One region of the Synechococcus sp. YX-04-1 genome, then DNA from elsewhere that is predicted to be linked to it. Evidence: predicted binding sites of a transcription regulator. Region 1 holds the regulator's gene; the other holds the start of a gene.

Region 1 (3,273 bases):
TCCACAGCGTCCGGGTCCAGCACATGCCCTTCGCGCACGAGGCCGAGCTGAAGATCAGCCAGCACAAGACCACATTTGCAGCGGCCTGGATCGAGAACGGCCACCCGTTTCATGGGGATGGCTGAATTGTGACGACGACAGGATCGGCGCTGTTGCTGACCCCTGCGGAAATCACTTCCAATCCAACGCTTTGGCTGGGTCCTTCCATCAGGGTCTGGGCCAGTTGGGAGAGGGCTGATCCATCGAACTGAAGGCCCTCGCTCAGCGATCCTCTCCGCTGCACCTCGGCATAGGCCGAGGCCAAGAGAAGGTTCAGTCGTGTGCGAATGCCCTCTGGCGTGCGTTCATCCGGTGGCAGTGTGGTGGTGGCCAGCACGTCTCCGCGTTGGGCCACTGGCCGGTTGGGACGCACCTCGGGGAAGGCGTACACCGCTGTTTCACCCCGCAGCACATTGGTGGCGGAGCGCAGCGAGATCACCCAGGTCTCCGGTTTGCGGATGATGCTTTGCAGGCGTTCAACATCGCTGCGCGGAACGCGGATCAACTGGCGTTCGGGGGCTTCGCCAGGCCGCACTTTCCCGTAGGCGTTGAGATTGGCCTCCTGCAACAGCCTGTCCACAGCCTGTTTCGCCTGGTCTGGGGCATCGAGTCGAACCGTTGCTCTCGCCAAGGTCTGTCCGCTGCTGATCACCACCGATCCACGCCTCAGGGCGACCAGATTGCGTTCCAGTTCCTTGAGTTCCTGCTCACCGGCACGGATGCGGCTGCGAACGCTGTTGAGTTCGGCTTCCGTCCGCTGGATGTCCGCATCGCGGGAGGCGATGTCCTGGCTGAGGCGTTCACGTTCAGCTTCGAGTTGGGCCCGCTCTTTCTGAAGAGGAGCCAGTTCAAGGCGCAGGGTGTTGGCCCGTTGCTGCGATTGCTTGAGCTCAGTGGCGATCCGCTTGGTTTCCGTTTGGGTCTTGTCCCGTTCCCGCTCGGCTGCCTCCAGCTGTTGCCGGCTGTCCTGGAGTTTCTCCTGCAGGGCATCCAGTTCAAACAGGCCCACCCGCAACTGCCGGCTCACCAACAGCATCAGGCCAAGCGAGAGTGCGCTGATCAGGCTGCCGGTCAGCACCGTGATCAAAACGGCGGTGCGCCTTGGGCGCATCCTGAACAAACTGAGTCGCGCTTTGCCGACGCGGCTGCCCAAACGGTCGCCCAGGGTCGACAGCACGCCCCCGAGCACCAGCAGAACCAGGATCAGTGCCCAGCCGCTCATGGCTGCACCCGTCGGTCGATGGCCGGCTTAGCTGAAGCGTTTGGCCAGAGCGATTGGATCCAGAACGGTGATTTTCTTGCGGTCAATCTGAACCAGACCGGATTGACGCAAGTCTCCCAGCAGACGCGTGATTGTGACCCGTGTTGAGCCAATTGCTTCGGCGATGGCTTGATGGGACAGGCGTAGGTCGATGGTGATGCCCAGCTCATCTGCCACGCCGAAATCCCTGCACAGCACGAGCAGGAAGCTCACCAGCCGGGATGACATGTCCCTGTGGGTCAGGGTTTCAATCATCGTTTCGGTCTGCAGAATTCGGCTGGAGAGACCCTGCAGCAAGCGCAGGCCAACGCTGGTGTCTGCTTCGATGGCGGCCTTCACGGAGGTCGCCGGTGCCGTCACCATTTCGACCCGGGTGAAGGCCACAGCGTGGTAGAACCGATCGGACCTTTGACCGGTCAGCAGGGACAGCACTCCGAAGAGGCTGTTCTCGCGAAGCAGGGCCACGGTGATTTCTTCACCCGACTCGTAAACGCGGGACAGGCGCACGGCTCCCCGGCGGATCAGATACACCCGTTCTGCGGGATCTCCGGGGAAGAAGATGGTCTTGTTGCGGTCAACCAGTTCACTGCTGGCGCCATCGAGATCCCGGATGATCTCCAGGAGAGAACGGTTGGCCGGCTCTGCGCTGGGAGCTGGAGCCACCATCTGCGGGGCGTATCGGCTGAAACCTCGGCTACTGGTCATGACAACCCCCTGGTGAGGCGAAGTTACGGAGCTGGCGGTGGCCGCCATGTAGCGGTTATTACGTAACGCTGCTGTGCTCGTTGAAGGCCTGGCGTTGCGCCTGCATCAGGGATGACACTCCCGGCTCCGCTAAATCCAGCAGCTCATTGAGTTGGTTGCGGCTGAAGGGCGCTCCCTCAGCAGTTCCCTGGATTTCCAACAGACGTCCATCGCCGGCCTGCACAACATTCAGGTCCACCTCAGCTCGGCTGTCTTCGCTGTAGTCCAGATCCAGCAAGGCCTGGCCATCCACCAAGCCGACGGACACGGCCGCCACCTGGTCGACCAGGGGCGATTGCTCCAGGACTCCTTGTTCCACCAGTGATCGGCAGGCCTGGTCCAGGGCAAGCCAAGCCCCGGTGATCGAGGCCGTCCTGGTGCCGGCGTCCGCTTGGATCACGTCGCAGTCGATCAGCAAGGTGCGCTCACCAAGGCGCTCCATGTCGATCACGGCGCGCAGGCTGCGGCCGATCAACCGCTGAATCTCCTGGGTGCGACCCGAGAGTTTCATTAGCTCCCGTGATTGCCGCTGTGGGGTGGAGCCGGGCAGCAGACGGTATTCGGCGCTGAGCCATCCCAACCCTTCTCCCTTACGCCAGCGGGGAACCTTGTCCTCCAAGCAGACGCTGCAGAGCACAGCGGTTCGACCGGTGTGAACCACAAGGGAGCTCAAGGCGAACCCCATGGGATTCCAGGTCACCGAGAACGGTCGCAACTGCTGCGGGCGACGGCCATCAGTGCGGTGTTCAAGGGATTGGCTCATCGGTGGTGTGCAGTTCGTCAAGCCTCGCAGGCGGTTGGGTCTCGCCCTGTCCAAACACCATGGGTGGTGTCAATCCTCTTGTGGAATGTGATCTCGCCGCTAGATTCAAGGTCTCGCCGGGATCGCCCGGACAGATGCTTCCGCGATGACCACAAGCCTCGCCGACCCCCAAGCCTTCCAGAACTCCCTGGATCGGGATCAGCAGGCTTTGCAGCGGGCGGGCCTCAGGCCCTTACCTTCTGTCTCTGACCCGCCACCCCTACATCTGGTGGCTCCAGAAGGGCAGCTGCAAGTGCATACAGCGCCCTACCGAGGCAGTTTCGCCAATGTTCTGAGTCAAGCCATGCGTGCTGCCGGCTTGGGCAGTCGTGTTCTGATCAGTCAGTTCCTCAAAGGGGGCGTTCAGCAGGGACCTGCAGGACGGGTGCAGCTCTGTGGAGGCCTTGTTTGGCTGCGGCCGGAAGTG
Region 2 (3,273 bases), 380 kb from region 1:
ATCCCCCGTTACCTCCACCAGCGGCAGCCACGGTTCGGCGCTGCCCGGAGGACAGTCCAGCGCCATCGCTTCACTGACTTCCAGAAAGCGCGAGATGTTTTCGGCGCGTTCCAGATAGCGGTTGATCCAATACAGCGAATCAGCAACACGGCTCAACACGGCACAGCCTCCTGGGGCTGCGGTGCTGCTATTCGTTGGTCGTCGACGATCCAGGTGTCCTTGCAGCCGCCCCCCTGGGACGAATTCACCACCAGCGAGCCGCGCTTCAGGGCCACCCGCGTCAGCCCCCCTGGGCTCACCCAGTTGCTTGCGCCGCGCAGCACATAGGGGCGCAGATCCACGTGGCAGGGGTAGAGCTCACCGTCACTGAGGGATGGCACGGTGGAGAGCTGCAGTGTGGGCTGCGCGATGAAGTTGCGGGGATTCGCACGGATCTTCGTGTCGAAGTCCGCCAGCTCCGATCGGCTGGCCTGGGGGCCGATCAGCATTCCGTAACCTCCGGCTTCCGCCACCGACTTCACCACCAGCTGCTCGAGGTGTTCAAGCACATAGCGCTGGTCGTCCGGCCGGGCACAGAGATAGGTGGGAACGTTCTCGATGATCGGATCCTCATCGAGGTAGTAGCGGATCATCGCCGGCACGTGGGCGTAGATCAGCTTGTCGTCGGCGACGCCGGTGCCAGGGGCATTGGCGATGGCGACCCGTCCTTGCCGCAGCACGTCGATTAGGCCCGGAACCCCCAGCATTGAGTCCTGGCGGAACACGGTGGGATCGAGAAAATCGTCGTCGATGCGGCGGTAGATCACATCCACGGGCTTGAGGCCGTTGGTGCTGCGCATCCACACCCGGCCGTCTTCGCACACCAGGTCGCGTCCCTCAATCAGTGCAATGCCCATCTGCTGGGCCAGATAGCTGTGCTCGAAATAGGCGCTGTTGAACACCCCGGGCGTCAGGATTGCTACGCGGGGACTATCACTCCAGGGCGCCAGGTCCTGAAGGGTGCGCAGCAGATGGGAGGGATAGGCGTCGATCGGTTGAACGGCACGGCCCTCGAACAGGCCAGGGAACAACCGTTTCATTACCCGACGATTCTCGAGGAAATAGGCCACCCCCGACGGACAGCGCAGGTTGTCTTCCAGGACACGCCAGGTGCCATTACCGTCGCGGATCAGGTCGAGTCCGGAGATGTGGCACCAGCGGTTGAGGGGCAGGCTGATGCCCTGCATCTGAGGTCGCCAGCCGGAGGAACTTTCCACGTCTTCCCGCGGGATCACACCGTCGTTGAGGATCTGCTGGGGGCCGTAGATGTCGGCGAGGAAGCAGTCGATGGCTTCCAGGCGTTGCAGCAGTCCCCGCTCCAGGTTGATCCAGTCGCTGCGGCCGATCAGTCGGGGCAAGGGATCGAAAGGAAGAATCCGTTCACTGCCCTTGAGGCCAGAATCGTTCAGGCGGAAGGTGGCACCGAGGCGACGCAGCAGCTGGCTGGCGGAGGCATGGCTTCGGTTCAGTTCGGGCAACCCCATCTGCCCCAGCGATGCAAGCAGCGTGGCCAGATCTTCGCGAGGCCTCGCCGTTTCACTGCAGAAATATTCGTCGAAGCCGACCGTGGGTTTGTAGTCGGTGAACATTTCGATGGTCTGGACGCAAGTCATCCAAGGCGTCGCCCCAACCCCCTTCGGGTTGTAGTTGCTACACATTCCGCAATTTCCGGCGACAGGGCGCTGATCGCTTGATGTTTGGGTATCCGTAGGCACCTGTATGGAGGGCACAGGGTTAGGCCTGAGAACCTCTTTTGCTTATCTGTTTCTGGAGTTCAAACGGTCTTCGTCTTGGATGAACTGCTCTGGGCCCGACTGATCTTTGCCCTTGGTGCCGTTGTGACTGCGGCGACGGTGGTGATGATTCTGCGCGGACATCTCTATTGGAACCGCAGGGGATCGACGGATGTCCGCTGACTCGGTTCCCTTCCTCCAGCCCGGAATCGCCTGGGCGCTGGTGGTGCTGTTCTCTGTTTTCTGGGTGGCGCTCGGGATTGCCTGGGGACGGCGCGGTCAAGGCAATGCCGATGACTACATGCTGGCGGGGCGCAACATCGGGCTGGCCCTGAGCACGGCCACGTTGATGGCCTCATGGGTGACCGGTAACACCACCCTGCTCGCCCCTGAATTCGGCTACAAAACCGGGCTTTGGGGCATGTTCAGCTATGCCCTGGCCGGGCTTGGCCTGATCCTGTTCGCCCCCCTGGCCTCGCGGATCAAGCAGCTGATGCCCAACGGGCGCACCAGCGGCGACTTCATTCGCCTGCGCTACGGGCGTCTGGCTTGGTGGGTGTTCATGGTGATCACCGCGATCTACACCTTGGGCTTTCTGATGACCCAGGCGATGGGTGCTGGCCTGCTGCTGCAGGCCCTTTCAGGTTTCGATTACCACGTGGGGATGGTGGTGGTGATTGGTGTCGCCACCGTCTACACCCTGTTTGGCGGAATGCGGGCCGTGATCGGCACCGATTTCATTCAGTCGCTGTTGATCATGGTGTTGCTGGCGGTGGTGGCGGTGCTCGCCTTCCGACAATTCCCGATGCCTGAGGTGCATGCCTCCTTGCTGGCCCGGCATCCCGATCGGCTTGATCTGCTGCTGCCGGCGGGCTTGTTGATCGCCTGGAATTCCGCCCTCTTTTCAATGGGCGAGGTGTTTCACAACAACATCTGGTGGTCAAGGGTCTTCGCCAGCCGGCGTTCGGTGGTGATGACCTCCTTTGTGTTGGGGGGGGTCGCCTGGATGAGTGTGCCGATGGTGACGGGCTCCATTGGCCTGGTGGCCCTGGCACGTGAGTTGCCTCTCGAGCAGGTGAACATGGTGTTCCCCGTGATGGCAGCCGATCTGCTCGGGGCCGGCGGCGCGGCTCTCGTGTTTGTGGTGGTGTTTGCTTCGCTCACCTCCACCCTGGACTCGCTGCTGGCGTCCACCGCCGATCTGTTGGCGGAGGATGTGTACTTCCGCCTGTTGCGGCCCCAGGCCAGTGACTTGCAGCTCAAGCAGGCGGCGCGGCTGATGGTGGTGGGCTTGGCGGTTGTCACCCTGGCGCTGTCCTGGCCGCGGCTGGATTCGCTGGCGTCGGTGCTGTTCTTCACCGGTGCACTGGTGGCCTCCACGGTCTGGCCTGTGGCCTGCGGCCTGTACTGGCGCACGGCCAATCGCAGGGCTGCCATTGCGGCCATGCTCGCCGGCAGCGTTGTTGGCCTGCTCGCTTATGTGCTGATAGCGCCCTACTGC

The links. Region 1 encodes NtcA, which controls nitrogen genes in cyanobacteria. Its sites were predicted from a motif close to GTANCNNNNGNTAC; they were not measured.
Region 2: the regulator NtcA is predicted to act here: its motif matches at 1,741-1,754, upstream of Q3Y53_RS02090 (circularly permuted type 2 ATP-grasp protein).

Annotation. Positions count from the first base shown of each region.
Region 1 covers NZ_JAUONZ010000001.1:34,636-37,908, reverse strand. Annotated here, with positions in the region: gene Q3Y53_RS00225 (resolvase) at 1-113, opposite strand, end outside; gene Q3Y53_RS00220 (DUF3084 domain-containing protein) at 110-1,261, opposite strand; gene ntcA (global nitrogen regulator NtcA) at 1,289-2,005, opposite strand; gene rph (ribonuclease PH) at 2,064-2,807, opposite strand; gene Q3Y53_RS00205 (cob(I)yrinic acid a,c-diamide adenosyltransferase) at 2,953-3,273, shown strand, end outside.
Region 2 covers NZ_JAUONZ010000001.1:412,953-416,225, forward strand. Annotated here, with positions in the region: gene Q3Y53_RS02085 (alpha-E domain-containing protein) at 1-159, opposite strand, end outside; gene Q3Y53_RS02090 (circularly permuted type 2 ATP-grasp protein) at 153-1,628, opposite strand; gene Q3Y53_RS02095 (hypothetical protein) at 1,830-1,955, shown strand; gene Q3Y53_RS02100 (sodium:solute symporter family protein) at 1,945-3,273, shown strand, end outside.